Regions from separate parts of the Streptomyces sp. NPDC057743 genome, predicted to be linked through region 2. Evidence: riboswitches for the same ligand, from Rfam matches in the RefSeq annotation. Region 2 holds a riboswitch; each other region holds the start of a gene.

Region 1 (4,648 bases), on a different contig from region 2:
GGCGAGGACGTTGGTGAGCCAGATGGCGCCGCCGGTGGCCAGCAGCGGCCCGGCGTCCTCGCCCTCCGTGCCGCGCACCAGGCCGATCACCAGATGCACCGCGGACCAGCCGTTCGCCGTGCTGATCAGCGCGATCAGCGCCAGCCCCGCCCACCGGTAGAGCCGGGAGACCCGCTCGATGCGGACCGGGTCGGCCGCCACCAGCACGAGCAGCAGCGCCGCCTCCAACCCCGGCAAGAGCCACGTCGGATGGATCGCCAGCCGCTCCGGCAGCCGCCACTGGAGCACCACCGCCACCAGCACCGCCAGCGTCGACGGCCAGCGGGGTTCGCCGCGGGTGACCCGTCGCCAGGCCGGCCGCAGCCGCCGCCCGGCCTCGTCCAGTCCCGTCACCGCCGGCGCCAACAGCGCCTCGATGCGGTCCAGTCGCTCGGCCGGGGTGCCGTGGTCGCCCGCCTCGTCGGGCCGGGGGTGCTCGGACATGCGGCTCATGCTCACCCGGGAGCCGGGCGGTGTCCAGCGGCTCGACCGGCACGGCGGGGCCCAAAGGTGGCCGCAGGGTTAAGAGTCGGTCAAAAACTTGCACATCTGCGCAAGTAACTCCGTCGACGGGTCTAGACTCCTAGAGGTTTTGACAGCGGTCACCTCGTTCGGTGAGGCGTCGTCACGGACACAGGCCACTGATCCCACCCGTCGAGAGACGCTCCGGATCAGGACAGGTCTCCCCGGCACAAGGGGTGACCCCAGGTGGCTGCCCCGCAGGGGCTACGCCGTGACGTGCCAAAGCTCTGACGAGTGGGGGTGAACCAGTCGACGGCGACTGGTCCGCTCCTTACCGGATCGACGACGGCGCACCCAGGCGCCCCGACCGGAAGGAGGCGAGAGACATGGAATGCAGTAGTCCGGGCCATCAACGGCCCCTGCTCCGCCTGCCCTCGCATTCTTCCGGCACGCGGTAACCACCTTCCCTGCGCGGCCTCCCGCCGCAGCACGCCCCGTACGGCCCGCCGCCGGAACGGGAGGTCGCGCTGCGCGCCCGCGCAGGGAGGATGGCTGCGGCGTGCCCCCAACTCCGCCCCCTCAAGGGGGACTTGGGAGGTAGCCATGACCGAGACCACCATCCGCCCCACGGCCCCCGCCGCGCCCCCGACGGCGCCGGCCTCCGCCGTCCTCGACGACGCGCACATCGGCGACATCCGCGGCGCGCTCGGCACCATCCGGCACGACGACACCGCCCCGCGGCGGGGCCTGTCCGCCAAGCTCAAGACGCTGCTCGCGATAGTCGGCCCCGGTCTGATCGTGATGGTCGGCGACAACGACGCCGGCGCCTTCGCCACCTACGGCCAGGCCGGCCAGAACTACGGCACCCACCTGCTGTGGACCCTGCTCCTGCTCATTCCCGTCCTCTACGTCAACCAGGAGATGGTGCTCCGACTCGGCGCCGTCACCGGAGTCGGGCACGCCCGCCTGATCCTGGAGCGGTTCGGGAAGTTCTGGGGCGCGTTCTCCGTCATCGACCTGTTCCTGCTCAACGCCCTCACCCTGGTCACGGAGTTCATCGGCATCACCCTGGCCGCCGGCTACCTGGGCCTGCCGAAGGTCGGCGCGGTGCTGCTTGCCGCCGCCATCATCATCGCCTCCGCGTTCACCGGATCGTTCCGGCGGTTCGAGCGGATCGCCATCGGGCTCTGCGCGGCCTCGCTGCTGCTCGTCCCGCTCTACTTCATGGTCCACCCGTCCACCGGCCAGATGGCCCACGACTTCGTCGTCCCCCATCTCCCCGGCGGCCCCGGCCAGTTGTCCACCGTCATGCTGCTGATCATCGGCATCGTCGGCACCACCGTCGCCCCCTGGCAGCTCTTCTTCCAGCAGTCCTACGTCATCGACAAGCGCATCACCCCGCGCTTCATGTCGTACGAGAAGGCCGACCTGTGGATCGGCATCGCCGTCGTGGTGATCGGCGCCGCCGCCCTGATGGGGTGCACCGCCGCCGCCTTCGCCGGCACCCATGGCGTCGGCGCGTTCACCGACACCGCCGGCATCGCGCACGGACTGGCCGCGCACGCCGGCAAGTTGGCCGGGGTCCTCTTCGCCATCGCCCTGCTCGACGCCTCGATCATCGGCGCCTTCGCCGTCTCCCTGTCCACCGCCTACGCCATCGGCGACGTCTTCGGCATCAAGCACTCCCTGCACCGCGGCGTCGGCGGCGCCAAGGGCTTCTACGCCGTCTACGCCGGCCTGGTCGCCGCGGCCGCCGCCATCGTGCTGATCCCCGGCTCCCCGCTCGGCCTGCTCACCGAGGGCGTGCAGACGCTGGCCGGGGTGCTGCTGCCGTCCGCTTCGGTCTTCCTGCTCCTGCTGTGCAACGACCGCACGGTGCTCGGCCCTTGGGTCAACGGCCCCCGCACCAACGCCTTCACGGCCGCCGTCGTCGGCGTGCTGGTCACCCTGTCGGTCATCCTCACCGCCGCCGTGCTCTTCCCGGACATCGACGCCTCCGCCATCCTCGGCATCATGGCCGGCTGCGGCGCGGCCGGGGTGCTGGCGCTGGGGTACGCGGAGGTGCGGCGCCGCCGCAAGGGCTGGGCGCTGGGCGGCCGGCCGGTGGACCGCACCGGCCGCGACGACTGGCGGATGCCGCCGCTGGAGACCCTGCCCCGGCCGATCCTCTCCACCGGCCACAAGGTCGGCCTGACCGCCCTGCGGACCTACCTGCTGGTCGCCATGGTCCTGGTGATCCTCAAGGTCGTCGAAGTGGCCCTCGGCCACTGACCGTTCGGCCGCCCGTCACCCCCGGCCCCCGCACCCCACCAGCCCCGAAGGAGGCGCTGCCATGCGCACCCTGTCCCTCATCGACTTCGTGGTCCGGCTCGCCACCGGCGTGGCCTGCGGGGCGCTCATCGGTGTCGAGCGCCAGTGGCGCGCCCGCATGGCGGGGCTGCGCACCAACGCGCTGGTCGCCGCCGGCGCCACCCTCTTCGTCCTCTACAGCACGGCCGTCGGCGACTCCGGCAGCCCGACCCGGGTCGCCTCGTACGTCGTCTCCGGCATCGGCTTCCTCGGCGGCGGCGTGATCCTCCGCAACGGCGCGGGGGTCCGCGGGCTGAACACCGCCGCCACCCTGTGGTGTTCCGCCGCGGTCGGCGTGCTGGCCGCCTCGGGACGGCTCGAACTCGCCGCCATCGGCACCCTCGCCGTCCTCGGTGTCCACCTCGTCCTGCGCCCGGCCGGCCGGCTGCTGGACCGGGCGCCGGCCGCCGGCTCCGACCCCGACGAGGCGGTGCACGCCACCGTGCACGTGGTCTGCGAGCGCCGGGCCGAGACGCACATCCGCGCCCTGCTGCTCCAGGCGCTCAGCGCCTGTGACCTGACCCCCATCAGCCTGCGGGCCAGCCGCGACACCGAGGACACCACCGGCATCCGCGCCACCGCCGCCGTCTCCGGCAACCTCGCCCAGGCACTGGAACAGGTCATCGCCCGCCTCTCCCTGGAGCCGGACATCCGCGACCTGCACTGGCACCTCGACGACCCCGAGGTCGCCGCCCCCGCCCAACGCGCCCTGGCCTGACCGCTCCCCCGCCCCACCACCACAAAGGGCCGGAACGCCCGCCGCACCACTGCCAACCACGCAGTGCACCACGGCCGTTCCGGCCCTCACGCTTCCCGATTCGGACGATCCCCCGCGTCGCCCGAATCAGGCAGCTCAGCCGGATTCGCCCCCCTACGGGCGGGCGTCCGGCCTGTGCTGAGTATATTGGCTCTCAGCCAGTCAACGCAGGAGTTACAGCATGTCCCCCCGCAGCGCATCGGTCAATGAAGAATTGCGACGGCGCTCCCGCGAGCGACTGTTGCAGGCGACGGTCGAGCTGGTACGGGAGCGCGGTTACGAGGCGACCACGCTCGGCGACATCGCGCAGCGCGCGGGGGCGGCCCGCGGCCTGATCTCGTACTACTTCCCCAGCAAGCACCAGTTGTTGCAGTCGGCCGTGCATCGGCTGATGCACCGCACCCTCCAGGCCGCGCTGGAGCGCGAACCGCGACCGACCGGGCCGGACGCCGGGCGGGAACTGCTGTCCCGGGCGATCGACGCGATCCTGGGGCTGGCGCACGACGAACCGCTGCTGATGCGGACGCACATGGCCGGAATCCTGACCGCCTCGGGCTTCATCCAGTGCCCCGAGCAGCAGCGGCTGGCCCAGTTGCTGCGCGAGACGGTGGTGGCCTACGGGTCGGCGGATCCGGATGCCGACTACCCGATGCTGCGGGCGTTGTTGATGGGTTCGGTGGTGCCGATGCTGCTCCAGGGAGCGCAGATGCCCCGGGTCCGGCTCCGCGCCGAGCTGTTCCAACGGTACGGACTGGACTGGGAGATGGGCGCACCACCGGGCGAACGCCCCCCTGAGGGGTCGACGACACGGGGACACCCCGACGCGTAACGCGGGGCGATCCAAGCAGCCCCGGGCAGATCCACACTGTGTGGTGAGGCAGCCGTGCAGTGGTGCAGGGGCGCGAACGGACGGGAATCCAGGGCCGGTTACCTCGCCGCGCCTAGGGCGCTTCTGACGGATCTCCGTGGAGGAAGGAGCGGCGTCTGGTGCGTGCGATCGCAAGGCGCCGGGATGGCTTCATAGCGGAGCTATGGGGGCAT
Region 2 (4,648 bases):
TACGAGAAGGCCGACCTGTGGATCGGCATCGCCGTCGTGATCATCGGCGCGGCCGCCATGATGGGCCTGGTCGCCACCGCGTTCGCCGGCACCAAGGGGTTCGGCAACTTCACCGACACCGCGGGCCTGATCACCGGCATCGAGGCCAAGGCCGGCAAGGTCGCCGGAGTGCTCTTCGCGATCGCCCTGCTGGACGCGGCGATCATCGGCGCCTTCGCCGTCTCCCTGTCCACCGCCTACGCCATCGGCGACGTCTTCGGCATCAAGCACTCCCTGCACCGCGGCGTCGGCGGCGCCAAGGGCTTCTACGCCGTCTACGCCGGCCTGGTCGCGACGGCGGCCACCATCGTGCTGATCCCCGGCTCCCCGCTCGGCCTGCTCACCCAGGGCGTGCAGACGCTCGCCGGCGTGCTGCTCCCGTCCGCCACGGTCTTCCTGCTGCTGCTCTGCAACGACAAGCAGGTCCTCGGACCGTGGGTGAACGGGCCCAAGACCAACGCCTTCACCGCGGCGGTCGTCGGCGTCCTGGTGTCGCTGTCGATCATCCTGACCGCCTCGGTGCTCTTCCCGGACATCAGCGCGGGCGCGATCCTCGACATCATGGCCGGCTGCGGCGTCGCCGGGGTACTGGCCGCCGGCTACGCCTTCACCCGCCGGCGCACCGCCACCAAGGAAGACCCGATCGACCGCACCGGCCGCGACTCATGGCGGATGCCGCCGCTCGCCACGCTGACCCGGCCGACCATGTCCACCGGCCGCAAGCTCGGCATGGGCGCCCTGCGCACCTATCTGCTGATCGCGATGGTCCTCGTCGTCGTCAAGATCGTCGAGGTCGCGCTCGGCAACTGACGTTCCCACGACGGCACTTGACCCTTCCCCTACCGGGGTGGCGGCGGACCCTCCCCGCCCGCCGTCACCCCCCATTACCCGCTCATCACCCCTCATCACCCCCTCACGGAGAAGGGAGGACACCCGTGCGCCTTCTCCCGCACCTCACCAAGCTCACCGCACCGGCCCGCCGGCAGCACCACGTCACCGACGGCCGGCCAGCCCCGCACACCACCCACCACAACCACCCCTGCCGACACCTCCAGTTGGCCCTGCACGACGGCATCGAGCAGGGCTACCTGCTCGACGTCCCCAGTACCTGCCCCAGCCCCTCGGGCCCGTGCGCCAGGTACGAACCGCGCGTGCACCTGGCCTACCTCCTCGCCCACCAGGGCCACGACGCCCACTGGCTAGCGCACTACGCCGACCTTCCGCTGGCCGCGGCCGAGCGCATCGCCGACGCCGCTACCGCCGAATCTCCGGTCAGATAAGGCCGATTCAGCGAGGCGGTCGACGACTGCGGGGTCCACGCCCCCGCGTCGCCGACCGCCTCGCTGTGCCGTATCTCCGTGTGCCGTATCTCCGTGTGCCGTATCTACGTGTGCGGTATCTGCATGTGCTGTATCTCCGTGTGCCGTCGCTCCGCCGTGTGTTCAACCGTGGCGTCCGGCCGCACCGGAGCCGGGCGGGCCGCCAGGCGCCGGGCGGCGGTGAGCAGCGTCGGGAGGTGCGGGTTGGTGGTGCGGTAGAGCACGCGGTGGCCGCTGCGGCGCACCCCGACCAGTCCCGCGGCCCGCAGGCGCCCGAGGTGCTCGGAGACGGCGGCGTAGGGGGCGCCGACGCGCTCCGTCAGCTCCCCGATGGCAAGCTCCCGCTCCTCGGCCAGAGCCTGGAGCAACCGCAGTCGGATCGGGCCGGCCACCGCCTTCAACAACGCTGTCACGGCGGTGATTTCGGCGACCGTCAGCGGCGCGGCGAGCGGAGCTGCCGCCGTGCGCGCCGGAAGGAAGGACGCGTCGGACTCAGTGAGCGCATGCACCGAACGCTCCCCTTTCCAGCGCGGAGGCGAGGGCGCGCGGATCGTCGTGCCGGTCCGGGGCCCGGTGCCAGTGCAGGTCGCGGACGGGCGGCATGCCGGAGAGCATGTCGACGAGTCGGTCCAGCAGGCCGGTTGCCGTGCTGTCCAGCGTGACCATCAGCTGTAGGTGAGTGGTGAACGCGTCGGACGGGTCGACGCGCACGGCCTCGACGCGAGCACCGGGCCGGCTCAGGGCCAGCACGCACAGCGCGCGTATGTGGGTCTCGGCGCCCTGGTCACAGTGGACATGGAGGGTGACCAGCTCGCGGGGGCGAACGGCCGTCGCCCCGGTGTCGGGGCGCTTGGTCTGCCTGAGGAGGGAACGGGGCAGGAATCGCATGACGGTATCCCTTGCATGCTCAGCGTTGCGGGAGGGCGACCCCCAACGAGCCGGTCGCCGGGCTTCGTTCATCAGGGGCGGGGCGTGGCGGTGGCCGACGGCTCGAAGGCGTAGCCGACCTGCCGCACGGTGCGGATCAGCGCCCGATGCCCGGGGCCCAGCTTCCGTCGCAGGCGGGCGATGTGCACGTCGATCGTGCGCAGGTCCCCTACGGCGGTCTGCTGCCACACCAACGCCATCAACTGCTCGCGGCTGTAGACCCGGCGCCGGTTGGCCACCAGGTACGCCAGCAGCTCGAACTCCATGCAGGTGAGCTTGAGTTGCTGTCCGCCGACCGACACCTTTCGGGTTTCGCAGTCGACGACGAGGCCGCGGATGCGGTGGACCGGCGCCCTGGGCAGATCGGCGGGCTCGTGCGGGGAAGGCAGCGGGCGCGGAACGGCCGCGTGGCGTCGACGCGCGCTGGAGGTGCGGGCGAGCAGGGTGTGGCGGAGCGGTCGGTGGTGGAGGTTCATGGTTGTTTCCCTCGGATCGGGGGCGTGGTGGCGAAGGGCATGGCGAGGCCCCGCCATGTGCCTGGTCTGGGAGCGGGGTTGAGGCGTGCGGAAGCCGCCCGCCACGCGAGCGCGCAGCCCGACCGCCCGGGTCGGCGAAAGCCGCACGGGTGCCTGGCAAAGAGCGTTCGCGAACGCGTCGGGGGAGTGGTGTTACCGCGTACCGGAGACCGAGAAAGTCATACGGGTAGACGACCTACTGTGCCCCGGACTGCTGCAACCATCGCAACTACTGCAACTACTGCCGTCCATGTTTCTCGCCTCCTTCCGGCCGGGGCGCGCGAGCGCGCCGTACGACTCGGCAGCGAGCGGACCAGCCCGCACGGCCGGTTCACCCCTACTCGTCAGAGCTTTGGCACTGCACGGCGTAATCCCCGTACAAGGGAAGCCACTTGGGGTCACCCCTTAGGTCGGGGAGACCTGTCCTGAACCTGGGCGTCTCTCGACGTCGTGGGGTCAGTGGCCTGTGTCCGTGCAGACGCCTCACCGAACGAGGTGCCTCCTTCAAACGTCCTCAAGCCTGCCTGATACTTGCACATCAACGCAACTTGTTGACCAAGCCTTGACGGTCCCCTCCTCGTGCCCGATACCGAAGGCGTGAAGGGACGCCTCGCTCCGTCGGTGCGGGCTGGTCCGCCACCCCCTGCAGAGTGGCGCCACCCTCCGCCTCTCAGCCAACCCCTCGCTGGGAGGCGGAGGTTGGCGGGCCGGTCGGGGAATCCCGCGATCACGGCACGGGTTGCACAACACATCAGCAGTAGTTGTGTGAATCGGCAGTAGTTGTGTGAAAGGTTCCCCGTGCGCGCCATACAGATCGATCGCTTTGGCACACCCGACGTCCTCCGCCTCGTCGACGCCGCCCAACCGGAACCGGCGCCGGGGGAGGTGTTGATCCGGGCCGTCGCCACGAGCATCAACCCCGTCGACGACAAGACGCGGGAGGGCGCCATCGGCGAGGGGACGCCGCCCCTGCCGCTGCAACTCGGTTGGGACTTGGCCGGGATCGTCGTCGATGGAGGGAACAGCGGGCTGCGGGCGGGGGAGCGGGTCATCGCGATGTCGCACCAGCTCGGCTCCGGCCGCGGGACCTGGGCCGACCTGGTGGTACTTCCGGCCCAGGCGGTGGCCCCGGCCCCGCAGGCGGTCAGCCTGGTCGAGGCCGCCACCTTGCCGCTGCCCGGGCTGACGGCGTCGCAGACACTGGACTGGCTTGAGGTGTCCGCCGGCCAGCGGCTGTTGATCGCCGGTGCCGCGGGTGCGGTCGGCGGGTTGGCGTTGCAGATAGCGCGCGCACGCGGAGTCACCGTCGACGCCCTGGTCTCACGGGACGCACAGATCGCCTTCGCCCGCGACTACGGAGCCGACCTCGCCGGCACCGACCGCGACGCCTTCCAAGACCGCAGCTATGACGCGGTCTTCGACACCTTCGGCGCCTTCCTGACCGACGCCGTGGCCGACGGCGGCCGCTATGCGTCGATCGCCACCCAAGCCGGCCCGGTCCCCGACCTGTCCGCACGCGGCGTCCGCACCACCGTCAACCAGGTGCATGAGGACGGAACAGGACTGGGTGAACTGACCAAGCTCGTCGACAACGGCGCCCTGAAGCTACGCGTACACGCCACCTTCGGCCTCCACGAGATCCAAGCCGCACACCACCGCTATCTCCAAGGCGGCCTGACCGGAAAGATCGTCGTGAACTTCTGAGCGATGCACAGCGTTACACAGCGCCGCGCCTCGTCCTCCGGCTCACTCCCGGGGCCGGAGTACCAGGCGCGGCAACGGCCTGGTCGGACAGGACACGCTTCAAGAGGAAGGCGTCAGCCCGCCCACGCGCGCAACAGCTTCTCC
Region 3 (4,648 bases), on a different contig from region 2:
GCTGGAGCTGTGGGAGTCGGGCCAGTTCCCCACCCGCGCCGTCGTCCTGGTCACCCACAACATCGAGGAGGCCGTGCTGATGGCCGACCGCGTGGTCGTCCTCGACGCCCGGCCCGGCACGCTCAAGGCCGCCTTCGACATACCGTTGGCGCGCCCCCGCGACCGCGCCGCGCCCGAGTTCGACGCGTTGGTCGACCGGCTGTACCGGGTGATGACCGGCCGCGACAAGGAGCCGGGCCTCGCCCGCCTGGGCCGTCCCGAGACATGCGACGCCGGGCGCCGCACCCCGGCCAACACCCCGCTGCCGCACGCCAGCGTCGACGGACTGGCCGGCCTCGCCGAGATCCTGGCCCGGCGCGGCGACCGCTGCGACCTGGCCGACCTCGCCGACGAACTCGGGCTGGAGGTCGACGACTTGCTGCCCATGGTCGACGCCCTGGACCTGCTCGGCTTCGCCGTCGTCCACGGCGGCGAGCTCCAACTCACCCCGGAGGGCAGCGGGTTCGCCGGTGCGGACGTCCAGGACTCCAAGAAGATCTTCGCCCGCGCGGTGCTCGACTCGGCGCCCCTGGTCCGGCTGATCGTCACCAGTCTCCAGCGCCGGGACGGCACCCTGCGCGCCGGGTTCTTCCGCGATCTGCTGGCCCACCACTACACCGGCGAACAGATCGCCAGGCAGTTGGAGACCGCCACCGACTGGGGCCGCTACGCCGCGCTGTTCGGCTACGACGCCGGCCCGGAGCAGTACACCCTCGACGAGGGCGGCGCCGGCCTCGACGTCCGGTCGCCCGACGCACATTCCCCCACCGGCTGACCGGCCTCCTCAGCCGCCCGGCGCCGGCCGCGGGCGGAGCCGGCCGCGCACCGCGCCACGCGCCACCGCCGCCTCGCCGGCCGCCACGGCACCCGTCGCCGCCGTCGGGGCCGGGTCCGTCGCGCCGGCCGGCGGTGCCTGGGACGCCACCACGGCGCCCTCCAGCAGCGTGCGCACATGGTCGCCCGCGACGCGGTAGAAGATCCTGGTGCCCTCCCGGCGCGACACCACCAGCCCCGCCGCCCGCAGCCGCGCCAGATGCTGCGACACCGCCGCGACATGCGCCCCGACCAGCTCGGCCAACTGCCCCACGGCGTGCTCGCGTTGGGTCAACGCCCAGAGCACCTGGAAACGCGTGGTGTCGGCCACTGCCTTCAACACGGCAACGGCCTGCTCGAACCTCGGGTCCGCATCGGGTGGGGCTTGCGCATCCATGAAGGGAGTCTAACGACTGGCGGCCCCGAACGGCACGCACCGAATGCGCCCCGCACCGGCCGGGGCGGACCGCGCAACTCGGCCGGGCCAGCGGGGCGTTCCGGGGCGGGGCAGCCCGGCTCCGTCCCCGGCCACGGCGCGGGCACCGGGCGACGGCGGCGCAACGGTCTCATGCGGCGCCACCCGGGCCGCACACCTCCCCGCGGCTGGCCGGGGCCGCCGCCGGATCGAGGGCGTAACCGACCTGCCGGACGGTCCTGATGAGCGCCTGGTAGCCGGGCCCCAGCTTGCGCCGCAGCCGGGCCACATGGACGTCGACGGTGCGGGTGCCGCTGACGGCCTGATGCCCCCACAGCGTCGTCAGCAGATGACGCCGGGAGTGCACCCGCCGGGGGTGGGCGACGAAACGGGCCAACAGCTCGAACTCCATATAGGTCAGGACGAGAGCGCGCCCGCCCGCGCGGGCGGTGCGCTGCTCGGTGTCCACCGTCAGGCCGGCCACCCGGTGTCGCGGTCCGCTCGGGACGGGCCCCGCGTCGGCGGTGGCGGACCCACGGTCCGCGGCGTGCGCGGGTCCGGCGTCTTCCGGTATCCCGAATCGGCAGTTCCCACGGGCGTGGTGGAGGCGTGCGTAGCGCAGGGACATGGCGGTTCCTGATCTTCCGGGCAACGGTTGGGGAGGGAGTCGCTGGTGGGGCGCGTTCACACCTCGGGCCGCCAGTCGGCCTCCAGCCGGCGCCGGCCGTCGGGGCCGACGACGGAACGCCAGTGGGCGCGCGGGCGTCGGCGGGCGCGGTCCCCCGACGGCCGCCGCACGGTCGGCGGCTCCAACACGCGCAGGACGGGGCTGTCGACGGCGCCCCGGGCGAGCCGCTCGACGACCCCGCCCAGGACGGTCCTGACGGCGGGGGCGGACGGGACGGTCGGGGTGGTCGGGGCCGCGGGCGATCGCAGCGGACGGATGTGGATCACGGACAGAACGGACATGGCGCACTCACCTCCGTGCGGATGGCGGATGACGGAAGGGGGAAGGAGGAGAGGGAAGGGAGGGGTCAAGTCAGGGAAGAGTGGCGGGAGTTGGGTAACGTCAGACGCGGTCCCGCGGGGTGGCCGCCGCCTCGGTGAGGCGATCGGCCGCGGCGAGCGGGAGATCGGCGAAGTCGGCCAGCCAGTGGGCGTCGTGGCCCTGCCGGGCGAGGAGGTAGGCCAGGTGGACCCGCGGCTCGTAGCAGGTCTGCGGTCCCGGGCAGTCGGTGCAGTTGTCCGGCGTTTCCAGCAGGTAGGTGCGCTCGGTCCCGTCGTGCAGGGCCAGCCGGACCCGCGGGCAGCGGTGGCCGCGGACGGCGGGCCGGTCGCGGTGCCGGTCGGATTCGGTGCGGGGGCGCGGGAGTTGGTGCAGTCGGTTCGGTTGGTTCAGGAGGCGCATGACTGCCGCCCTCCCCTCTCTCGGTTCGGTGGAGGTGTGCATTGCTTGCCGGTACGGGTGCGGCTGACTGGCCGGCGTCCGGGGCCGCGGACGGCAGTCACGCCACCCCGGGCACCGCGGGCCACAACGCCCAATGCCCCAGGGCGAATTGAACGATGCGGACGGCGACCAGGATCGTCGCGGCCAGCAGACAGGCCCGCAGGGCCGTGCGACCCACCACGCGGCCGGTGGAGAGGGCCGCCGTGAGCAGGTGGCCGAACGGCCGCATCCGCCAGCCCTCCTTGCCCGTGCGGTCCACACGCACGGCCAGCACCCACCCCTTACGGCGCCGACGGGCCTCGGCCTGGCCGAGGGCGGGCGGGAGCGGGCGTGGGAAGAAGGGGTGTTACCGCGTGCCGGAGGTCAACGAGGACATGCGGATGCGGGGCCGACTGTGGCCCGGACTACTGCAATGGCCGTCCATGTCTCTCGCCTCCTCCCGACCGGGGCGCCCGCGGGCGCCATGACGGACACGGCAAAGGAGCGGACCGGCGCACGGGCCGGCTCACCCCTACTCGTCAGAGCTTTGGCACTCCACGGCGTAATCCCCTTGCCGGGGCAGCCACTTGGGGTCACCCCTTAACCCGGGGAGACCTGTCCTGAACCTGGGCGTCTCTCGACGTCGTGGGGTCAGTGGCCTGTGTCCGTGCAGACGCCTCACCGAACGAGGTGCCTTCGACGTTCTCGAACGCCCAGCAGCATACCGGTCTACTTGCGCATGGACGCAACTACTTGACCGAACCTTGACGGCGGACGCGTCGATGAACCCGGCGCGGCCACCCGGCGGTTGGGGCGAGGGGCACGGAAACTGTGCGCCGAATGCGCGGAGTTGAGCGACGCCTCAGCCCCTGTGAGCAGGCAGGACCCGCGGCTGCGCCAACCGCGCATCGCCCACCGGCCCCTCCCCCGCGCCCCCATCGGACCCGGCCCAGCCCCGCGCCTCGCCGGCCGAGACTCCCCCTCCCGCCGACTCCGGGGAGTGCGCAAGCCGACCCCCTCGATCACGTTCCGTAACAGACCGCCGCGCATCCATGGGCAGGCCCGCCCCGGGAGTGTTAGAAATAGCAGCATGGCCGCAGGGTCCGGCCGATATCGGCGCGCAACGGTACGGTCACTGACCGAACGACGCCCGCAGAGCGTCGCGGGGCAGGTCTTCCTGCTCCAACTCATCGTTGGTCTCCTCATCGTGCTGGGCGTACTCGCGGCACTGCTGCTGACCTCCCGGCACGACGCCGAGCAGGAGGCGCGCAACCGCTCGGTGGCCGTCGCGGAGACCTTCGCGCACTCCCCTGGCCTGCCGGCCGTGCTCCGTTCCCCGGACCCGACGAAGACCCTGCAACCCCTCACCGAGTCCGCCCGGAACCGCGCGGGGGTCGACTTCATCGTCGTGATGAACACCCACGGCATCCGCTACACCCACCCCAAGCCCCAGGACATCGGGAAACGCTTCGTCGGCGACATCCGGCCCTCGCTGGCCGGCAAGGTGGCGGTCGAGAGCGTGAACGGCCCGCTCGGGCACGAGGTGCAGGCCGTGGTCCCGGTGACCGACGCCCACGGCTCGGTGGTGGGCCTGGTGTCCGCGGGCATGAAGGTGGCGAGCGTCAGCCGCGCCATCGCCGCCCACCTACCGACGGTCTTCAGCATCAGCGCCGCGGCGCTGGTGATCGCCACCGCCGCCACCGGCGTCATCGCCACCAGGCTGCGACGCCAGACCCGCGGGCTGGGGTCGGTCGAGATGGGCCGCATGTACGAGCACCACGAGGCGGTGCTGCACGCCGTCCGGGAGGGCGTGGTCATCGTCAGCGGCGAGGGGCGGCTGCTGCTGGCCAACGACGAGGCCAGACGACTGCTGACGCTGCCCGAGGACGCCGAGGGGCAGGAGGTGGCCCGGCTGCCGGACCTCGCCCCGGGGCTGGCCGAGCTGCTGTCCTCGG

The links. Region 2 has a riboswitch for magnesium ahead of ACFVFQ_RS13495 (winged helix-turn-helix domain-containing protein). Riboswitches for the same ligand answer to the same signal wherever they lie in the genome.
Region 1: another riboswitch for magnesium. It lies ahead of ACFVFQ_RS22050 (NRAMP family divalent metal transporter); the one in region 2 lies ahead of ACFVFQ_RS13495 (winged helix-turn-helix domain-containing protein).
Region 3: another riboswitch for magnesium. It lies ahead of ACFVFQ_RS00825 (hypothetical protein); the one in region 2 lies ahead of ACFVFQ_RS13495 (winged helix-turn-helix domain-containing protein).

Annotation. Positions count from the first base shown of each region.
Region 1 is NZ_JBHVJX010000018.1:143,213-147,860, reverse strand. It holds gene ACFVFQ_RS22055 (hypothetical protein) at 1-483, opposite strand, end outside; M-box (ykoK) riboswitch at 639-808, shown strand; gene ACFVFQ_RS22050 (NRAMP family divalent metal transporter) at 1,105-2,772, shown strand; gene ACFVFQ_RS22045 (MgtC/SapB family protein) at 2,834-3,568, shown strand; gene ACFVFQ_RS22040 (TetR/AcrR family transcriptional regulator) at 3,789-4,436, shown strand.
Region 2 is NZ_JBHVJX010000010.1:46,604-51,251, reverse strand. It holds gene ACFVFQ_RS13515 (NRAMP family divalent metal transporter) at 1-849, shown strand, start outside; gene ACFVFQ_RS13510 (hypothetical protein) at 975-1,319, shown strand; gene ACFVFQ_RS13505 (ArsR/SmtB family transcription factor) at 1,424-1,867, opposite strand; gene ACFVFQ_RS13500 (hypothetical protein) at 1,851-2,246, opposite strand; gene ACFVFQ_RS13495 (winged helix-turn-helix domain-containing protein) at 2,318-2,761, opposite strand; M-box (ykoK) riboswitch at 3,129-3,302, opposite strand; gene ACFVFQ_RS13490 (NADP-dependent oxidoreductase) at 3,599-4,504, shown strand.
Region 3 is NZ_JBHVJX010000001.1:186,224-190,871, reverse strand. It holds gene ACFVFQ_RS00850 (nitrate/sulfonate/bicarbonate ABC transporter ATP-binding protein) at 1-814, shown strand, start outside; gene ACFVFQ_RS00845 (ArsR/SmtB family transcription factor) at 824-1,249, opposite strand; gene ACFVFQ_RS00840 (winged helix-turn-helix domain-containing protein) at 1,419-1,895, opposite strand; gene ACFVFQ_RS00835 (hypothetical protein) at 1,952-2,236, opposite strand; gene ACFVFQ_RS00830 (hypothetical protein) at 2,337-2,675, opposite strand; gene ACFVFQ_RS00825 (hypothetical protein) at 2,773-2,988, opposite strand; M-box (ykoK) riboswitch at 3,217-3,390, opposite strand; gene ACFVFQ_RS00820 (SpoIIE family protein phosphatase) at 3,784-4,648, shown strand, end outside.